4 regions of the Rhizobium sp. NXC14 genome follow, and region 1 is predicted to be linked to each of the others. Evidence: riboswitches for the same ligand, from Rfam matches in the RefSeq annotation. Region 1 holds a riboswitch; each other region holds the start of a gene.

Region 1 (5,140 bases):
CCACATTCATGCCGAGGTCGCGCGCCGACAGACCCTGCGACGAAGCCACCCAGGCCTCCCTCGACGAAGCCGACAGGATTGCCTGCAGCACGACGGCGCCATCCGCCTCCAGCACCGTCGGTTGCCGGTCCGCGCCCGGTGCGGAGACCGCAAAGCCCGTTGTGTTGATGACGACATCCGGTTTCAACGCCGAAAACACGCTCTCGAGAACGCCTGTCGAAACGGGATCCTTTAGGCTGTAGGCAAAGACCGGCAGCGGCCGCAGGCCAAGCGCGGCCAGGGCCTCGATCAGCGCCTCGACCGGCCCGGTCTCGCCGCTCTGGACTAGGGCACGGTAGAAGCTGATGGCGACGATGGGGGACGTGGGTTCGAATTCCACCTCTTCTGTCGAGCTTGGTGTCACACGCTTGACGGACGACGTTGGCGCGACATGCGAACCGACGACCCGCCGCCACTCCTCGACCCCGATCGCCCCTCGCCCCGGCCACCAGATGCCCGCCTTCATCAGCGGCACTGCCGGCGCCGGCTTCTCCGCCGCTGACAGCATCGCCGAAGCATAGGCGAGAAAATCCCGCGCATTGGTGTCGCCGCCTTCGATCAGGTAGGCCCACAGCCCGTTGAGATCGTCGAGGTCAACATTGGAGAAAGGAACCAGCCCGGCATCCGGCTTGGCATCGCCAGGCAATACCGCAATCTTCACGCCATTGCGGGCAGCAACGGCGTGCAGCGCCTCCAGCGCATAATGGAAATAGCTGGCGCCGCCGAGCGCACGCACGACGATCAACTTGGCGTGCCGGGCCGTTCGCTCGACATAGGTATCGACCGACATTGGATGCTTGAGGCTCATCAGATTCGCGAGCCTCAGCGAATGCGGCATCCCTTCACACTCGTGATAGGCGGCAGCAATCGCGGCGAGTTCGGTGTCGGCAGCCGAAAGAAACAGGATATCGCCGGGCGACTGGCCGAGGTCGATCGCCTCCTCGCCGTCGCTGATCGTTCCCTGCTGGGCAAGAAGCAGATGCATCGATTATCCCTGAACGAGCGCTTCGATCGCCTTGCGTACCGCGTCCTCGTTCATTTCATGCAAGCCGATGACGACGAGGCGCGTGCGGCGCGCCTCGTCCGCTGCCCAGGCGCGGTCGAAATACTGGTCGATGCGGCTGCCGACGGCCTGCAGTTGCAGGCGCATGGGCTTGCCCAAGACGTCGATGAAGCCTTTGAGGCGCAGCACATCATGCTCGGTGATGATGCCCTTCAGCTTCTCGACAAAGCCCGTCGGATCGGAAACAGCGCCGAGTTCGACAACGAAGCTTTCGAATTCGTCGTGGTCGTGTGGCGCCCCCTCCTCGTGCTCCAGCTCGTGATGGGACTTGCGGTTGGCGATATCGTCTTCGGTGCCGATGCCGAGGCCGAGCAGCACGCCTGCCGGCACCTCGCCATTCCTGGCTTCGATCATGACCGGCTTGCGGGCAATGCGGGAGGCGACTTCGCTCTTCACGCGGTCAAGGCCATCGCCATCGATCAGGTCGGTCTTGTTGAGCACGATGAGATCGGCGCATGTGAGCTGGTCTTCGAACAGCTCCTCGATCGGGCTCTCATGATCGAGCGAGTCGTCCTCGCTGCGCGCCGCCTCGACTGCATCATGGTCGTCGGCGAAACGGCCGGCGGCAACGGCCGCACTGTCGACGACCGTAATGACGCCGTCGACGGTCACCTGGGTGCGAATATCGGGCCAGTTGAAGGCGGCGACCAGCGGCTGCGGCAGGGCGAGGCCGGAGGTTTCGATGACGATATGGTCGGGCCGCTTTTCGCGCTCCAGGAGCTTCGTCATCGTCGGAATGAAATCGTCGGCGACTGTGCAGCAGATGCAGCCATTGGTGAGTTCGATGATATCGTCCTCGCTGCAATTCTCCGCTCCACAGCCCTTCAGGACCTCGCCATCGACGCCGAGATCGCCGAACTCGTTGATGATAAGCGCAATCTTTCTGCCGCCGGCATTGGTGAGCAGGTTGCGGATCATCGTCGTCTTGCCGGCGCCGAGGAAGCCGGTGATGACGGTTGCGGGAATTTTCTGCTGGTTCATGGAACTTCAACCCTTCATTTTCAGCGGCAGACCGGCCGCAATGAAATAGACCTCGTCGGCCTTCGCCGCGATTGTTTGGTGCAGCCGTCCGGCATGATCGCGAAAATCGCGCGCCATGCGATTGTCAGGGACGATCCCGAGACCAACCTCGTTGGAAACGAAGACGAGTTGCGCCTTGGCGCCGGGGAGGAAATCGGCGAGCGCGGCAAATTCCACAGCCATCTCGCGCTCCGCCATCATCAGGTTGGTCACCCAGAGCGTCAGGCAATCGACAAGCACAATGCGTCCCTCGCCATCGATGGCGCCAAGCACGCCGAAAAGATCGAGCGGCTCCTCATGCGTCATCCAGGAAGGGCCGCGATCGGTCCTGTGCTGGGCTATACGCGTCTGCATCTCCTCGTCCCAGGCACGGCCGGTGGCGAGATAGTGGCGCTCGAGGCCGCTTGCCATAACGAGATTTTCGGCGAAACGGGATTTGCCGGAGCGTGCCCCGCCGAGGATGAGCGTGGTGGTCATGCCCGAATATTCCTCTGAGGAGGCGTGCCGCTGCAGCTTGTTCTAGTTTTAACTTTATGAGCCACGGTAGCCAAAACTTTGCTTGGGAAAGCCGCGCCACCCCATTCACTTCCCTCATTCCTGTGCTTGTCACAGGAATCCAGCTTGCCCAAGTCCTTGGGCACGGAAGGCTCATTCGTTGCCTGCGCATAGTTAATCACGGCGCGGACGCGCCGTGGCCGGATTCCTGTGACAAGCACAGGAATGAGGGAGGAAAGGAAGGCGCGTAATACGCAGACATAACCTGCAGGCGACGAACCGGCACCTCTCATACGCACCACCAGAGGCGGCGCTGAATTCGTTCTTTCAGCCAAAACAACCTCCGTGCTGGCAGCGGGTCTCTTGCCCAGGTTTGGGCTGTTCGCCCGGCACGGAAGGCAGGTCTCCTGGCTCGCGGTTATCGGCGGCGATCGGGGGCGAACCGGAAGCCCGGTCGCCCCTGATCGTGCCAGCGGATCTGCCTCGCCTTCCCGGCTGCCTCGGTGAAAAGGTGGACGATTCGTAGAGTTAGAGGCGTCCGACCCCGGTTGATCACCATGCATCTCCAGTGGCTTTTCCGGCATGTCGCCCATCCCGCCCGCCTGCACTATTACGGTTAGGCCGGAAGAGGTCCGATGCCGGATGGAAGACCCTGACCGCTCTACAGTCGCGGGGTCGGCTGTGATGAAGGCGCCCGATGTGGGTCCGCCCCGTCACATTCCCTTTTCATCCGGAAGGCGAAATGCCGATCCGGAACCATCCGTTATTCCTCGGATGGTTAGGCAAGCCGGCGGGTGAAGTCAACCGACCTTCGCCACCGCCTTCCCGCTGGACTGCGCGAAAGGCCGGCCAACACCACTGACCCTACCGGAAGTATCGTCTTTTATCAGCGGCTTACGTCATGAATGTTTGATGTGGCCGTCGGCTTTTCGCCGCAATTGCGTTGCAAGGCGACTGCACCTCCGCCCTTGACCCGGCCTCTCCTCGCCTAGTTGTCTAGCCATGCTTATGAAAATGGATCGGCGCCGCCTGAGCGCGCTGCGTGTTTTCTTCGATCCGGGGCGACTGCGCGCCCTGACGCGCCGCAGCGAAGTCGGCCTGTCGCTGGCCGGCGCCATCGTCGGCATCGCCTCGGGCCTTGCCGTGACCGGCATGAGCTATGTCTCCAGCGAGCTGCACCAGATTGTTTTCGGCATCGCCGACAGTGAAAGGCTGAGCGCGTCGGCAATCCAGGACAAGATGCTGCTGCTCACCGCCCCTCTCATTGGTGGCGCCCTGCTCGGCCTGCTGCTCCTGGTGCTCGCCAAACGGCGCAAGAAACCCATGGTCGACCCGATCGAGGCAAATGCGCTGCACGGCGGCCGCCTCTCCCTGACCGATAGCATCATCGTTGCCGTACAGAACCTGATCTCCAACGGCTTCGGCGCCTCCGTCGGCCTGGAAGCCGGCTATACCCAGCTCGCCGCCGGCATCGCTTCCAAATTCGGCCTGAAGCTGCAGCTGCGCCGCTCGGACCTGCGTATCCTCGTCGGTTGCGGCGCGGCCGGCGCCATCGCCGCCGCCTTCAATGCGCCGCTGACGGGCGCCTTCTACGCCTTCGAGCTGACATCGGCACCTACACCATCGTATCGTTAACCCCGGTTGTGGTCTCCGCCCTCGTTTCGACCCTCATCGCAAGGTTGCTTGCCGAGGGCGATTTCACCATCGATATTGGCAGCTTCGGCTCGGTCGTGCCGGCCGATTATGTCCCGGCGCTGCTGCTCGGCGTCTTCTGCGCCGGCGTTGGCATTCTCCTCATGCAGGGCGTGGCCTTCATTGAGGAGGTGGCGCGCAAAAGCTCGATCGCTCCGCCCTTTCGCCCGGCGCTCGGCGGCATCATCGTCGGGCTTCTCGCGATGATCTCGCCGCAGGTCCTTTCGCCCGGCCACGGGGCGCTGCATCTTAACTTGTCCCGCGACGTGGCGATCCCGGCGCTGATCGGTCTCTTTCTCCTGAAATCGCTGGCTTCGGCAATCTCGATCGGTTCTGGCTTCAGGGGTGGTCTGTTCTTCGCCTCGCTGTTCATGGGCGCCCTGCTGGGCAAGCTCTTTGCTTATTGCGGCCCCTATTTTGCCGATGCGACATTGACGCCGGTTATTTATGCTGTGGTCGGGATGAGTTCCCTGGCGGTCGCCGTCATTGGCGGGCCGCTGACGATGACCTTTCTGGCGCTCGAAATCACCGGCGATTTCCCGATCACGGCACTGGTTCTTGCGGCCGTCATCACCTCCTCGCTCGTCGTGCGCTCGACCTTCGGCTACTCCTTCGCCACATGGCGCTTCCATCTGCGCGGCGAGAGCATCCGCAGCGCCCACGACGTCGGCTGGATCCGCAATCTCACCGTGAACAAGCTGATGCGCGCCGACGTGAAGACGGCAAGGGCCGATATCTCGCTGGAAGACTTCAGGAGGGCCTTCCCGATCGGCTCGACCCAGCGCGTCATTCTCGTCGACGAGAACGATAAATATGCTGGCCTCGTACTAG
Region 2 (5,140 bases), 1.1 Mb from region 1:
GGAAACCCATTCATGAGCGACGACCAAACGCCCGCCGACAGCAAACTCACCAACTCCAAGCGCCGCTGGGCGTCAGAGGGCAAGTTCCTGACCGGGCGCATCAGCAGGCCCGAGACCGAGCGCCTGCCGCCCGGCCAGCACCTCGTCAAGAATTGGCCGGTGCTCGATCTCGGCCAGCAGCCGGTCATCTCAACCGAGAGCTGGCGGCTTGAAGTGCGTGGTCTGGTCGAAACGCCTCTCACCCTCACCTGGGCCGATTTCCAGGCGATGGAGCAGAGCACTGGGGTGAGCGACATCCACTGCGTCACCACCTGGTCGCGCTACGACAACACATGGAAGGGCGTATCGACGCGCGATCTGCTCGATCGCGCCATGCCGAAACCGGAAGCAGCCTACGTGATGCTGACGAGCTATGACGGCTACACCACCAATCTGCCGCTCGCCGATTTCGCCGCCGAGGATGCGATCCTGGCGACCTCCTGGGAAGGCCTGCCGCTGACACCGGAGCACGGCGGCCCAATGCGCCTCGTCGTGCCGCATCTTTATTTCTGGAAAAGCGCCAAATGGCTGCGCCGCATCGAGTTGCTCGCCGCCGACGAGGCCGGCTTCTGGGAAAAGAACGGCTACCATATGTATGGCGATCCGTGGCGCGAGCAGCGCTATTCCGACGACTGAGCCTTCGGCCGCAGGAAACGGCGAAGCGTCAGGATGGCAAGCCCCAACATGGCGGCCAACGCCGTCAGAGACGCCATGCTGGCAGGATGCAGCGGCACCTTGCTCCAGCTCGGCTTGACGATATTGGCGGTATTGAATGCCTCGCCGCTGAACTGGCAGGTAATAAAGGCAAGCCCGCGACCCGCCATCTCGGCGTCGATGGCCGAGATGATTTCGCCCGCCGCGGTTGCCTCCCGCGGCATCTCACGCATCGCCAGCAGCACGGCTTTCGTCGCCGCGAGATAGGCATGGGCGCATTCGTTGAACGGGCTCTCCTCGTCCGTCACGCTGCCGGGCATCCGACCCCAGAGGCAATAGGAATACTGGATTTCGGCGTAGTTCAGGACACGCCGGAACGATTCGTTCGTATCGGCAGCCCGTGACGCCAGCATGCTGATGCTGCTGCGATACTCCGAAATGATCGCCATCTCGCCGTGGGAAATTGCCGGAATATCGAGCCCGGTATCGGAGCCGCCAGAGCTGCTCCCATGGCCGAAAGCATTTCCGATAAACATTGGCAACAGGCTCGCGATGAGACCGAGAAAGGCAAACCTTCCGATATGCCGCATCACCGGAACGCCGGCCGCAGTCCACTCTTGGCGGCAAGACCCCTTTCTGCCAGCGCTCCGAAAACCAGACCGAGCGTTGCCCAAAGGATCGCATGCATGCCGAGCGAGGTGGTGCGGAACCGCCAGAGTACCATCGCCGAGAAATTCTCGGGCACCTCGTTGATCGGCGGCAACAGATAAAGCACGAAGCCGATGAAGACGAGATAGGCGATGCCGGCGATGATCGCGCCGTTCCAGAGACCGAAGCGCTCGCCAAGGCGGCGCGACAGCGCGATCGCGGCAACCAGCGAGGCGAGCGAAACGACAATCATCAGGAAGAACAGCTCGGTCCTGACGCCGATCGTTTCGGGATTGCCGACCGCCGGGGGGGTGGCCGGATATTTGATTCCGGGAACAAGCACCACTGCCACGAAGGCGGCAATGGCGATGACGGCCGAGGTGCCGCGCGCCGAGAGGCTGCTGAAGCGGCCATGTACGAAGGCGAAGGCGAGCGAAAAGAGCCCACCGACGGCGATACTGTAGGCCATGACGCCGGTGAAAAGGCCGAGACCAGCCTGCGTGGCCCGGCTGACGATTTCAGGTTCGGCAGCTTCGCCCGCCGCCTCAGCGCTCGCCTCCTCGAAGGCGATTGCCGCATCAACCAGCGGCTCGCCGAAGATATGGGCGAAAGCGAAAACGAGGATGCCAGCAATCAGGCCCGCGAGCATGCCGCGAAGCAGAAGCCTTCCAACCATGTCAGTATTCCCCCTAAGCATGTCGCGCAAAAGTGTGCAGCGGTTTTGCGACAACGACATGTGTAAACAAAGACCTAAAGCGCGAGAAGCGAATCTGAAAGATCGCGATGCGCTTTAGTGGCAGGGAAAGCCGAGCAGATGGCGGCCGTCATGCACGAATTCGTGCACATACATGCCGTTGAACAGCGCCATCGCGCCTTCCTCGGTGCCGACGAAATAAAGAACGATGAGCATCAGCAGGCCGCCGAAAACCGCCCAGGGCAGGATTTCCCCTACAGGGATTGGCGCCGGTGCCGCAACGGGCGCGAAAGTGGTGTCAGACATGTATCCCTCCGGAATGACGCGTTCAGTCGAAAGAGTGTTGTGCGGCAGGGTCTGACTTCCAGCGTAAAGAACTTCGACACGCTGGTCACAGTGGCGCGACCGCGCCGGATTTCCACCGGCTTCCAAACCCGCAACAGCACGGTTATATCTGGACGCCGAAGAGACTGTCAACGAAACTTCGAGACGCCGTCGAAGGGTCGTCCCCACCATATTGCGATGATCGGAACAACCGTGAATACCCGCCTCACCTGGATCTGTCACGGCGCCACGGCGGCAAGCCGCAAGGCCCTGTTCCCGCTGGATGAGCCGCTGGAAGACAAGGCCGCTGAAGAAGCCGGCCGGATGACCGCCCTGCCTCAGGCCGACCGGATCGTCACTAGCCCGGCTTTGCGTGCCCGCCAGACCGCTACAGCCCTCGGTCTCGACGCTCAAATAGAACAGCGGCTTGCCGACTGCGACAATGGCCGCTGGGCCGGCAGGCCGATTGCGGCAATCGGCACCGAAGAGCCGGAGAACCTCATGGCTTGGATGAGCGATCCGGAAGCCGCCCCACATGGCGGCGACAGTTTTCTCGGTCTGCGGACGCGCGTCGCCGGCTGGATGGATGAACAATCCACGCTCGGCGGTCATGTGATAGCCGTCACCCACGCACCGATTATAAGAACAGCGATTGCGCATGTGCTTCAGGCTCCCCTCCCCTCCTTCTGGCTCGTCGACGTCGAGCCGCTGGTGGTCGTTCGGATGACCAGCAATGGACAGCGCTGGTCGCTGCGCCTCTAGAGAATTAGACATCCCTCATACTATCCAGCCTTACGCAAGCAAATCGCGTCATCTCTATTGAACCGGGTCTGACCGGGACTACTTCCTTGTCCCAAGGAGACGGAAGCTATGGCATATGATTGGAGTGGGGAGCGTACGCGGCGCCTGCGCTTGATGAGGGTCGTGACGTTCACCTTAGTTATGGTCGGTCTGGTCGTCAGCGTTCCGCTGCTGATCGTCACCGCCTGAAGAGCGAGACAGGGCGAGCGATGCGACAGCACGCTCGCCCTCGTTCTTTCGTGAGGCTCCCCTCGTCTTGAATCCGGACAATCTCTAGTCTTCGAAGCAGCACCAGCGAAACGCCGTAGCGCAGCCGACGTCCCGACAGCACCGCAACGGACGGGCTGCCACCTTCAACAATTCGCCTTATGGTTTCAACGAACATTTCAGATTTTCCTGATAGTCCGGCAGAGGGTGGAGATGGAGAATGCGATAATGCCTGCGTTTTTCCGAAGCAGGGCCGGAAGGCAATGCGTGTCGGTTGTGGTTTTCGGAGTAACCCTCTGGATCCTCGGCACGGTGCTGCACTTCGACGACCGCCTCGTCTCCTTCATGACCGGTTTCGGCGAGTACGGGGCGGATAAGCTCGTTCTGGCTCTCGGCATCGCTGGCGCGATGAGCTTCATCTATTCGGTGCTTCGCATCGCCGACCTGCGCAAGGAAATGGAGCTGCGCGCCACCGAACAGGCAAAGGCCGATTGGACGGCAACCCACGACCATCTGACCAAGCTGCCGAACCGCTACGCCTTCGAGCGCAAAATCCTCTCACGGCCGGTCGGAAGCGACGAGGGCAAGATCGAGGAATGGGACGACAACGTCACGATCTTCTCCGTCGACCTCGACGGCTTCAAAAAAGTCAACGATCTCGTCGGCCACAAGGGCGGCGACGTGTTGCTGGTCGAAGTTGCCAGACGCATCTGCGCGCTTGGCAACGCGGATTGCGTTTACCGCTTCGGCGGTGACGAATTCATCATCGTCGCCTTTTCCCTGACGGCAGAGCGCGAGGAGCGTTTCGCCAAGTTGCTGATCCAGGCAGTCACCCGGCCGATCCATATCGATGGCTTTGCCGTCGAAGTCGGCGCCAGCGTCGGCTACGATCGCTGGCTTGAGGGCAGCGAGCCGCTGGAAGACGCCGCCCACCGTGCGGATCTCGCCATGTATGAGGCCAAATCACGCGGCCCCAACCATTATCTCGTCTTCGAAGCTTCGATGCAGGACAAGGTAACGGAACGTGCCTCTCTGGAAAGCAGGCTGCGCGCGGCAATCGCCGACAAGGCGATCATGCCTTTCTATCAACCTTTGATTGATTTGAAAACCGGCCGGCTTTGCGGTTTCGAAGCCCTCGCGCGCTGGGTCGGCGAGGATGGTATCAATATTCCGCCGCCTGTTTTCATCGACATTGCCGAGGAAACCGGGATGATCACCGCCCTGTTCGAGGATCTCCTTGCGCAGGCCTGCGGCGATGCGCTCACTTGGCCAGCGCATGTCACGTTGTCCTTCAATGTGTCGCCGGTGCAGATGGAAGACAGGCTGCTGGCCTCCCGCATCCTCAAGGTCCTTTCAGCAAGCCGGCTGCCGCCGCAACGCCTGGAGATTGAGATCACCGAAAACGCGCTGATCCAGGATCCCGCTATCGCCGCCATCATTCTCGAAGAGCTGCATGCGGCCGGCATCCAGATCGCTCTCGACGATTTCGGTACGGGCTATTCGAGCCTTGCCCAGCTCGCCCGCTACCGCTTCGACAAGATCAAGATCGACAAGAGCTTCATCGCCACCTATCGCGACGACGAACGCCAGGAAAAAATCGTCCGCGCCATGCTTGGCCTCAGCAGAAGCCTCAACATCAAGACGACTGCGGAAGGTGTCGAGGAGCATGGCCAGCTTGCCTTCCTGCTGCAGCTCGGCTGCGACATCGGCCAAGGCTATCTTTTCGGTAAGGCGATGCCCGCCGCCGAGGCGAGCATCTTCATCCGCGATCGC
Region 3 (5,140 bases), 130 kb from region 1:
GAGATCTACAATGTCGGGACGGGCAGGGCTCGCGAGGTCTGGCAGACGGACAGGCTGGTGGAAGCGCCGAATTTCTCAGCCGATGGCTCCTATCTCCTGCTGAACGGCGACGGGCTGCTCTTCCGGCTGCCGCTCGATGGCGGCGAGGTGGTGAAGGTCGATACGGGCTTTGCCGTCAATTGCAACAATGATCACGGCATTTCGCCTGATGGCACTGAGATCGTCATCTCGGACAAGACGGAATTCGGCAAGTCGACGATCTACATCCTGCCGGTCGAAGGCGGCACGCCGCGGCTCATCACGCAAAACCAGCCGTCCTATTGGCATGGCTGGTCACCGGATGGCCGCCAGCTCGCCTATTGCGGCATTCGCGACGATCTTTTCGACATTTGTACGATCTCAGTCGACGGCGGCGTCGAGACGCGGCTGACGCATGGCGAAGGCCGCAACGACGGGCCGGATTATTCCGCCGACGGCCAATGGATCTATTTCAATTCCAGCCGCACCGGGCTGATGCAGATCTGGCGCATCCATCCGGATGGCACAGGCCTCGAACAGGTGACGTCGGACAATCAGGGGAACTGGTTTCCCCATCCATCGCCCAAAAACGACAAGGTGCTGATCCTGTCCTACGATCCTTCGGTCTTCGACCATCCGCGCGATCTCGACGTGCGGCTGCGGCTGATGGATATGGACGGCGGCAACCTGAAGACGCTGTTCGAGCTTTTCGGCGGGCAGGGCACGATCAACGTGCCCTGCTGGTCTCCTGATGGTGACGAGTTTGCTTATGTCAGGTATTTTCCGGCGGCTTAAGCCGCTGCCGCTCGGCGCCGCCTGCGAGCGGCGTCCGCCAGATCTTCCAGCACACTCACCGACATATCCCAGTCAATGCAGCCATCGGTGATGGACTGGCCGTAGACCAGCGGCTTGCCGGGAACGAGATCCTGGCGGCCGGCAACGAGGTTGCTTTCGATCATCATGCCCTTGATGTGGTGATTGCCCGCGGAGATCTGTCCGGCGACGTCCTTGACAACCCGTGGCTGGTTCATCGGATCTTTGCCGCTGTTGGCATGGCTGGCGTCGATAAGGATGCGCGGGGTGACCCCGACTTTCAGGCATTCCGCTGTGACGGCTCCGACATCGGCCGCCTCATAATTCGGCCGCTTGCCGCCTCGCAGAATGATGTGGCAGTCTTCATTCCCCTTCGTCGAAGCGATTGCCGCCTGTCCGTCCTTGGTGACGGCCGGGAAGTGGTGCGGCTGCGAAGCGGCCAGGATCGCGTCGATCGCGACGCGAGCGCCGCCGTCGGTGCCGTTCTTGAAGCCGATCGGGCAGGAGAGGCCGGAGGCGAGCTGGCGATGGATCTGGCTCTCGGTCGTGCGGGCGCCGATCGCACCCCAGCTGACGAGATCGGCAATGTATTGCGGTGTGATCGTCTCGAGGAATTCGACACCCGCCGGAAGGCCCATCGCGTTGACGTCGAGCAGCAGGCGCCTGGCAATTCTCAGCCCTTCCTCGATACGGTAGCTGCCATCGAGATGCGGGTCGTTCATCAAGCCCTTCCAGCCGACTGTGGTGCGGGGCTTTTCGAAATAGACGCGCATGACGATTTCCAGATCACTGGAGAAGCGCTGTCGCTGCTCGGCCAGCCGCGCGGCATATTCGCGTGCAGCAACGGGATCGTGGATGGAGCAGGGGCCGATGACGACGATCAGGCGGTCGTCTTCACCCTTGAGAATCTGGTGGATGGCATTGCGGTTGCTGGTCACCGTCTCGCTGACTGAAGCGGTTCGGGGAATTTCAGCGATGATATCGGCGGGTCTGGTCAGCGGGGTGATCTCGAGAATACGCAGATCATCGATGGTGTCGGGCACGGCATGGCTCCTGTTTGGTCATACCGTGCGGAACAGAAAAGCCGCCAGGTAGACTAGCGGCTGTTCGGGTTGTCGTCGCGTTGAATTCAGTTACGCACAGACCCGCATCCGCTGGAAGCAGCGGTACGAATAAAATCGCGAGGAGGCGTAGGCTGAAGTCGTCGACATTGCGCGTATGTAGCGTCGCGGCCGCTCATTGTCACGCAAAATCTGCGAGGCGAAATCACGGGTTCGCCTCTTTGAGGCTGACGTGCCGACGCTTGCCTCCGTTCCGATTTCCTGAAATAGATCCGCCGTCAGGTGCCCGCCCTCGAGGCGGGAGAATCGGGAATCCGGTGCAAGGCCGGAACGTGCCCAACGCTGTAAGGCCGACGTCTGCCGCTTCATCACGCCACTGGCTTTGCCGGGAAGGCTGCGGCAGATGGATGAAGCCAAGTCAGAAGACCGGCCTGGCGCGATAGACCCAACCCGCGCGGACGGCGGGCGGTTGCGTTGTTGGGGATTTGACGATGCGACCCTTTGATGCGGATGCCCTTTCGGCGGTGTCCGGTTTTTCGCCGGCCGAGCGCGAAGCCGTGTATCACGCGATCATGACGCGGCGTGACGTGCGCAGCCAGTTCCTGCCCGATCCCTTGCCCGACGATGTCGTGGCACGGCTCTTGACTGCCGCCCATCATGCGCCCTCGGTCGGCTTCATGCAGCCGTGGAATTTCGTCCTGGTGAAAAGCGAAGCCGTGCGAGCACGCGTAAGGGATGCCTTTGCGAATGCGAATGAGGAGGCGGCACTGATGTTCGAGGGCGAACGCCGGCAGACCTATCGCTCCCTGAAGCTGGAAGGCATCGTCGAGGCGCCGCTCGGCATATGCGTGACATGCGATCCCACCCGCGGCGGCAGCGTCGTGCTGGGGCGGACGCACAATCCGCGGATGGATTCCTATTCGACCGTTTGCGCCATTCAGAATCTCTGGCTTGCCGCCCGCGCCGAAGGGGTCGGCATCGGCTGGGTCAGCATCTTTCGCGAAGGCGACCTGAAAACAATTCTCGGCATACCGGAGCATATCGAGGTGGTCGCCTGGCTCTGCGCCGGCTTTGTCGACCGTCTTTATGACGAACCGGAACTTTCGGTCAAAGGTTGGCGGCAGCGGCTGCCGCTCGAGGAACTCGTTTTCCACGACGGATGGGGACGCAACGATCCGTAGCAATTACTGCTGCTGTGGTTGCGGCCCCGGCGTCGCCGGATTGGCAAGGTCGATCGAGCCCTGGTCGCCCGCAAGGAATTGCGGGCCGACCTGACGAACCTTGTTCTGCGTGGGGTCGTAGGGACGTTCGGCAACGGATGGCTGCGGCGGGGCTGATGCTGCCGCTGTATCTTTCGTCGGCGGTTTAGTGCGGACCGTCGTTATCGAGCCCTGCTCCGGCGGTTCGCTCAGGGCCTGCTTGCCGCGCATCTCCTCGTAATAGGCGGTGAGATTGCAGGCGCAGGAATTTTTCTCGCCAGGCGCGCGGTTCTTGTAGACAAAAGCGTTCTTCATGGCGCTATAGGGCGCGCCCGTTGCGACCGAGATCATGTTCGAGGAGTCGGTGCTGGTCACGTCGCGATAGAAGAGCTCGGTTTCAATGCCGGGGCACATCTTGGCGCAGGTCTGGGCATCGCGGCCGAAATCCACCGAAGTGGTATTTGAGCTGATCGGGAAGAAGCCACCGTCGCAGCTGCGCACGCAGATGGTGCTGATCGGTGAAAACATTTCGGCCCTCGGCAGGCCGTAACGCAGATCGGTCTCTTCACCGCCGCCGAGCGGAATGAAGGTATCGGTGCGCATCGCCTGTTCCTCGACACTCGGGGCGGGGTCGTCTGCGCTACGCTCGGTCGGGGCATAGAAATTGTCGCTGTTGCAGCCGTTGCGTTCGAGTGCCGCCGTCAATTCTCGGCGCGCGTCGTCAGTGCCGTCGCCCTGGTTGCGCAGCTCGTCGCGGCGCTCCTGGAGATAACGGATATTGTCGATCATCCGGGCTTCGGCGTCAGAGAGTTCGGCGCAAAAATCGGCGTTGTCACTGCCAATCACGACCATGCTGCCGGAAGTGCATCCGTTATTGCGCAGATCGTTGCGGACCTTGCGCAGCTCGAGGTTCTGCTCGGCCATGGCATTTGCATATTGGCGCGCTTCCGGCCCGTTATTGCTACCGATCGATCGTGGCAGGTCGGCAAGGCGACCGCGCAAGTCGTTGCAAATAGCGCTGGTCTGTGCGGCGGCCGGTGATGCCAGCGCAAGCATAAGAGCAAGAGACAGATTTCGGCGTTTCACGGCGTCGTCCGGGAATGAGAAAGTGTCGATCGGTCAAAGGTGGCGTCCATCCGCCGTACCTTGTCTCTTAACGTGTTTCTCTTAATAAGCTTGGATGAATTCCTAGCGCATTTTCGAGATTTTAGCCAGAAGATGTGGGTAATCTTCCGTTAGGTAAGTAGAACTTCGACGAGGCGCTCATCTGGTATGAGAAGCTCATGGGACGTCCCGCAGAAAGCAAACCGATACCGGGCATGGCTCAGTGGCGTAACATGGGCGGGGCCGGCCTGCAGGACGGATTGCCCATGGCGCTGCCCCTCGCAGTTCCCATCGGCAGTAGGCGCTTTCGGTGTCAGCGTCGTCAATGGTTGACACGAGGGGACGTGCAATTCCAATGTCGGCTTCGGATGGCCGTCGCAAATCGCGCAGGTCAGTGCGGGGGGCGCAGCGAAGGCGAAAATGGCAGGCATTTGCAAGGAGCTAAGCTCCCCCATAACGACGGCCCCGACAGCCCAACACGGTCTCCACGTCTTCGTGGATGGTTGTTATGACCCCGGTTCCGGGCACGGAGGCTGGGCCTTTGTCGCCTATCGCGATTCTGTGGAAATCGCGTCCAGCTTCGGCGGTGTGCGTGATTCCGCCAATAATTCGATGGAATTGACCGCCGTCTTGCAGGCAGTCATGTGGATCAATAGCGAAGCAACGGGCGAAGCCGCGACCATCTGGTCGGATTCGATCTATGCCGTCAAAGGCTGCAACGACAGGCGGCACATTTGGAAGAATAACGGCTGGAAGAAAAACAATCCGAATGGGAACGCCCGCAGCCGGGCGATCGCTAATGCGGAACTCTGGAAAGCGGTCGATCTTCAGCTATCCCGGAACGCCCTCGTAACCATTGCCTGGTGCAAGGGCCATTCCGGCATATCAGGCAACGAACGCGCGGATGAGCTTGCGGATGGAGGACGGCTGTCGATACGGGGCGCG
Region 4 (5,140 bases), 1.4 Mb from region 1:
CGGGCCTTGGTTATTCCGTTTCGCCCTTGACCGGAAATACGACGCCTGGGCATGAAGACCGCCGGCACCATCATCACGATCATGCCGCTCATGGCCATGGAGATCACGACCATGCCGGGCATGATCACGACCATGCCCATGACGAGAAGGAAATCGAAGGCTCGCATGGGCACGACGATGCACCGATGACCGGTCCCTGGTGGCGGAGCAGGAAGGGCCGGCTGACCATTTTTTCGGGTGCGGCGCTCGTTGCCGCCTATGCCGTCGGCCATCTGGTGCCGGCGGTCGCGTCCTACGCCTTCATCGTCGCCATGCTGGTCGGTCTGGCTCCGATCGCGCGGCGCGCTGTCATGGCGGCATTCTCCGGCACGCCGTTCTCGATCGAGATGCTGATGACGATCGCCGCCGTCGGCGCTGTTATCATCAATGCCGGCGAGGAAGCGGCAACGGTCGTATTCCTGTTTCTCGTCGGCGAGTTGCTCGAAGGCGTGGCGGCGGGCAAGGCGCGTGAAAGCATACAGTCGCTGACGGCCCTGGTGCCGAAGACTGCGCTGCTCGAAGACAATGGGCAGATGCGGGAGGTGCCGGCTGAAAGCCTTGCCGTCGGCACGGTTATCATGGTTCGCCCCGGCGATCGCATCTCTGCCGACGGCGTCATCGTATCAGGCGAGAGCGCGATCGACGAGGCTCCGGTGACGGGCGAGAGCACGCCGGCGAGCAAGGGCGTCGACGCCGTGGTCTATGCCGGTACGGTCAATGGCGATGCGGTGCTGAGGGTTCGCGTCACGGCGGCTGCTGCCGACAATACAATCGCCCGCGTCGTCAAGCTGGTGGAAGAAGCGCAGGAATCGAAGGCGCCGACGGAGCGCTTCATCGAGCGGTTTTCGCGCTACTACACGCCGGGTGTGGTCGTCATTGCCGCGCTGGTCGCGGTCGTTCCGCCGCTGTTCTTCGGCGGCGCGTGGAGTGAGTGGATCTACAAGGGTCTTGCCATCCTGCTGATCGGCTGCCCTTGCGCCCTCGTCATCTCGACGCCGGCGGCGATCGCGGCTTCGCTGTCGGCGGGCGCGAGGCGCGGGCTGCTGATGAAGGGCGGTGCGGTCCTGGAGACGCTCGGCAAGGTGACGATGGTCGCCTTCGACAAGACGGGCACGCTGACGGAAGGCAAGCCTCGGGTGACCGACATCCTTTCCTTTGGATTGGGTGAGGCGCAGCTCATGTCGCGCGCGGCGGTGCTCGAGCAGGGCTCCAGCCATCCCCTGGCACAGGCGATTCTCCACCGCGCCAAGGCGGACAGCGTGCCCGTGCCACCCGCCTTCGAGCTGGAAGCGCTGCCGGGCAAGGGTGTCACCGGCAAAATCGGCGGCGAGGCAGTTGATCTCTTGTCGCCGCCCGCCGCCCGCGAGCGTGGGGCGCTCAACGCGGAGCAGGAGGCGCGTATTGCGAAGCTCAACGACGAGGGCAAGAGTGTGTCGGTGCTGCTCGTCAATGGCGTTGCGGCTGGTCTGATCGCAATGCGCGACGAGCCGCGTGAGGACGCCGGGGCCGGGCTCTCGGCGCTCAAATCGGCCGGGGTCAAGGCGATGATGCTGACCGGCGACAACAAGCGGACGGCGGCAGCCGTCGCCGGCATGCTCGGCATCGACTGGCGGGGCGAGATGATGCCCGAGGACAAGCAGCGGGTCGTCGGCGAATTGAAGCGCAAGGGCTTCATAGTCGCCAAGGTCGGCGACGGCATCAACGACGCGCCGGCGCTCGCCGCCGCCGACATCGGTATCGCCATGGGCGGCGGCACCGATGTGGCGCTGGAGACGGCCGATGCCGCCGTGCTGCACGGGCGCGTTGGCGACGTGGCGCGAATGATCGCGCTTTCGCAGCGGACGATGCGCAATATCCTCGAGAATATCACCATTGCACTCGGGCTGAAGGCTGTCTTCCTGGTGACCACGATCATCGGGATCACCGGGCTCTGGCCGGCGATTCTCGCCGATACCGGAGCCACCGTGCTGGTTACGATCAACGCGCTCAGGCTGCTCCGCGTAGAGGAATAAATCCTTTCCTCTTCGGAGCGCCGATTAGGGCCGATCCGGAATCGAAAACCGCAGAGCCGGCTACAGGCCGGCTCTCGTCGTTCAGGCCTTCTCCACAGTTCGTTTTGTTTAAGCCTTCATTATCCATGTTTTTCACAGGAACGCAGTAATTTCAAACCTGCCGTAACGCAACGCACAAACCATCCGTTGACGTGAATTTCGATTCGCGTACTATATCTAGTGTTCAAGGTTCCTTCGATTCGTGAGGATCGTGGGCTAAGACGGGAATACGGTGCGTCTCGCCATGAGGGTGGGGCAAGGCCGGAGCTGCCCCCGCAACTGTGAGCGGAGAGCAACTGTCCGATTTCGGGTCACTGGGGCATGATACCTCGGGAAGGCTGGGCAGGTGCTTCGACCCGTGAGCCAGGAGACCTGCCTTGAATGAAACGTCCACCGGCGGGGTGTCCGGAAGGTCGCGTGCATGCAGCGGAATGATCCGCGCCTGTTGCGCTGCCCCGAACGACCGCATGAGCACTTCGGGGTTTGAAGTCATGTCGAGAGCATCAAGGCCGGCGCCCGCGCACATCCTGCGAGGGACCAAGTCAGGCGTTTAAAGCGCCAACCTTGCCAGATCACTATCAAGCATTTCCCCGGACGCCGCATGGCGCCCGATCCCAGTCCTGCGTCCTGAATTCATTGACTTCACGAGGAACATGATGAGCGTTACCGTTTACAGCAAGCCGGCCTGTGTCCAATGCACGGCCACTTACCGCGCCCTCGATCGCCTGGGCGTGGATTATGAGATCGTCGATATTTCCGAGGATGCCGAAGCGCTCGATCGCGTGCGTGGCATGGGCTACATGCAGGTTCCGGTCGTCGTTGCCGGCGAGCAGCATTGGGCGGGCTTCCGCCCCGACATGATCAGCGCGCTCTCCTGACCGGAGAAAAGCGGTGGGGCTGATCGTCTATTATTCCAGCCGATCCGGGAACACCCATCGTTTCGTCGAGAAGCTGGGATTGCGCGCGGCGCGCATCCCCCTCGGCGCTGAGGCCATCCACATTCGCGAACCCTATGTGCTGATCTCGCCTACTTATTGCGGAAACGGCGGTAAAGGGGCCGTGCCCAAGCAGGTGATCCGCTTCCTCAACGAGGCGGAAAACCGCTCCAACATCCGCGGCGTGATTGCTGCGGGCAACAGCAATTTCGGCGAGACCTATGGAATCGCCGGCGATGTCATCTCGAAGAAGTGCCAGGTGCCGTACCTCTACAGGTTCGAGCTCCTGGGAACTGCCGAGGATATCGCCAATGTCAAAGACGGGATGGGACGATTTTGGACACGGGAACAAATCTGACGCGGGACGCGGGCGCAAAACCGCTGAAAGCGGCCGAAACACTCGACTATCATGCACTGAACGCGATGCTCAACCTCTACGACGACGAGGGAAAGATCCAGCTCAACAAGGATCGCATGGCGGCCAAGCAATATTTCCTGCAGCATGTGAACCAGAACACCGTGTTCTTTCACAATCTTCGGGAAAAGCTCGATTACCTCGTCACGGAGGGCTATTACGAGCAGGAGGTTCTCGACCAGTATTCCTTCAATTTCGTCCGCGACCTGTTCGATCAGGCCTATGCCAGGAAATTCCGGTTTCCTACCTTCCTCGGGGCTTTCAAATATTACACCAGCTATACGCTGAAGACCTTCGACGGAAAGCGCTATCTCGAGCGCTACGAAGACCGCATCTGCATGGTGGCGCTGGCTTTGGCGCGCGGCGATGAGGCCCTTGCTCGCGACATAGTCGACGAGATCATTTCCGGCCGCTTCCAGCCGGCAACGCCCACCTTCCTCAATGCCGGCAAGAAGCAGCGCGGCGAACTCGTTTCCTGTTTCCTGCTGCGCGTCGAGGACAACATGGAATCGATCGGCCGGTCGATCAATTCGGCGCTGCAGTTGTCGAAACGCGGCGGCGGCGTGGCCCTGTCGCTGACCAATATCCGCGAGGCGGGCGCGCCGATCAAGCAGATCGAAAACCAGTCCTCCGGCATCATCCCCGTCATGAAGCTCCTGGAAGACAGCTTCTCCTATGCCAATCAGCTCGGTGCGCGGCAGGGGGCGGGTGCGGTTTATCTGAACGCCCATCATCCCGATATCATGCGCTTTCTCGACACCAAGCGTGAAAACGCCGATGAGAAAATCCGCATCAAGACGCTGTCGCTCGGCGTTGTCGTGCCCGACATCACCTTCGAACTCGCCAAGAACAATGAGGACATGTACCTGTTCTCGCCCTACGACGTGGAACGGGTCTACGGCGTGCCTTTCACCGAGATTTCGGTGACGGAGAAGTACCGGGAAATGGTGGCGGACGCCCGCATCTCGAAGAAGAAGATCAAGGCGCGCGAATTCTTCCAGGTCATCGCCGAAATCCAGTTCGAAAGCGGCTACCCTTACATCATGTTCGAGGACACGGTGAACCGCTCGAACCCGATTGCCGGGCGCATCTCCATGAGCAACCTCTGCTCGGAGATCCTGCAGGTGAGCGAGGCGAGCGACTATTATGACGATCTTTCCTACAAGCATCTCGGCAAGGATATTTCCTGCAATCTCGGTTCGCTGAACATTGCTGCGGCGATGGATTCGACCGACTTCGGCAAGACGATCGAGACCTCGATCCGGGCGCTGACAGCGGTGTCCGATATGAGCCATATCTCCTCGGTTCCTTCGATCGAGAAAGGCAATGACGAGAGCCATGCGATCGGCCTCGGGCAGATGAACCTGCACGGATACCTCGCCCGCGAACGCATCTTCTATGGCTCTGAGGAAGGCGTCGATTTCACCAACATCTATTTCTATGCGGTGACCTATCACGCGCTGCGTGCCTCCAATCGTCTGGCGGTCGAGCGTGGTGTGAGCTTCAAGGGGTTCGAGAATTCGAAATACGCTTTAGGCGACTATTTCGACAAATATACCGAGCAGGAATGGAAGCCGGTGACCGAAAAGGTGCAGGCGTTGTTCGACAAATCGGGCATCCATATTCCGACACAGCAAGACTGGGTGGCGCTGAAAAAGGCGGTGATGGCCTCAGGCCTCTATAACCAGAACCTGCAGGCG

Evidence for each region. Region 1 has a riboswitch for cobalamin ahead of cobU (bifunctional adenosylcobinamide kinase/adenosylcobinamide-phosphate guanylyltransferase). Riboswitches for the same ligand answer to the same signal wherever they lie in the genome.
Region 2: it holds a riboswitch for cobalamin, as region 1 does, so the genes downstream of both, NXC14_RS18065 (CbtB domain-containing protein) here and cobU (bifunctional adenosylcobinamide kinase/adenosylcobinamide-phosphate guanylyltransferase) in region 1, are expected to answer to the same signal.
Region 3: it holds a riboswitch for cobalamin, as region 1 does, so the genes downstream of both, bluB (5,6-dimethylbenzimidazole synthase) here and cobU (bifunctional adenosylcobinamide kinase/adenosylcobinamide-phosphate guanylyltransferase) in region 1, are expected to answer to the same signal.
Region 4: it holds a riboswitch for cobalamin, as region 1 does, so the genes downstream of both, nrdH (glutaredoxin-like protein NrdH) here and cobU (bifunctional adenosylcobinamide kinase/adenosylcobinamide-phosphate guanylyltransferase) in region 1, are expected to answer to the same signal.

Annotation. Positions count from the first base shown of each region.
Region 1 is NZ_CP021030.1:2,623,395-2,628,534, forward strand. It holds gene cobN (cobaltochelatase subunit CobN) at 1-1,024, opposite strand, end outside; gene cobW (cobalamin biosynthesis protein CobW) at 1,028-2,083, opposite strand; gene cobU (bifunctional adenosylcobinamide kinase/adenosylcobinamide-phosphate guanylyltransferase) at 2,090-2,599, opposite strand; cobalamin riboswitch at 2,997-3,393, opposite strand; partial or broken gene NXC14_RS12970 (chloride channel protein) at 3,620-5,140, shown strand, end outside.
Region 2 is NZ_CP021030.1:3,687,231-3,692,370, forward strand. It holds gene NXC14_RS18050 (sulfite oxidase-like oxidoreductase) at 13-675, shown strand; gene NXC14_RS18055 (hypothetical protein) at 660-1,229, opposite strand; gene NXC14_RS18060 (CbtA family protein) at 1,283-2,017, opposite strand; gene NXC14_RS18065 (CbtB domain-containing protein) at 2,132-2,341, opposite strand; cobalamin riboswitch at 2,367-2,516, opposite strand; gene NXC14_RS18070 (histidine phosphatase family protein) at 2,573-3,121, shown strand; gene NXC14_RS18075 (bifunctional diguanylate cyclase/phosphodiesterase) at 3,596-5,140, shown strand, end outside.
Region 3 is NZ_CP021030.1:2,493,799-2,498,938, reverse strand. It holds gene NXC14_RS12330 (TolB family protein) at 1-813, shown strand, start outside; gene NXC14_RS12325 (3-deoxy-7-phosphoheptulonate synthase) at 810-1,874, opposite strand; cobalamin riboswitch at 2,156-2,342, shown strand; gene bluB (5,6-dimethylbenzimidazole synthase) at 2,384-3,073, shown strand; gene NXC14_RS12315 (DUF2865 domain-containing protein) at 3,077-4,177, opposite strand; gene NXC14_RS12310 (ribonuclease H) at 4,616-5,140, shown strand, end outside.
Region 4 is NZ_CP021030.1:4,046,973-4,052,112, reverse strand. It holds gene NXC14_RS19770 (heavy metal translocating P-type ATPase) at 1-2,051, shown strand, start outside; cobalamin riboswitch at 2,261-2,485, shown strand; gene nrdH (glutaredoxin-like protein NrdH) at 2,747-2,968, shown strand; gene nrdI (class Ib ribonucleoside-diphosphate reductase assembly flavoprotein NrdI) at 2,982-3,383, shown strand; gene nrdE (class 1b ribonucleoside-diphosphate reductase subunit alpha) at 3,362-5,140, shown strand, end outside.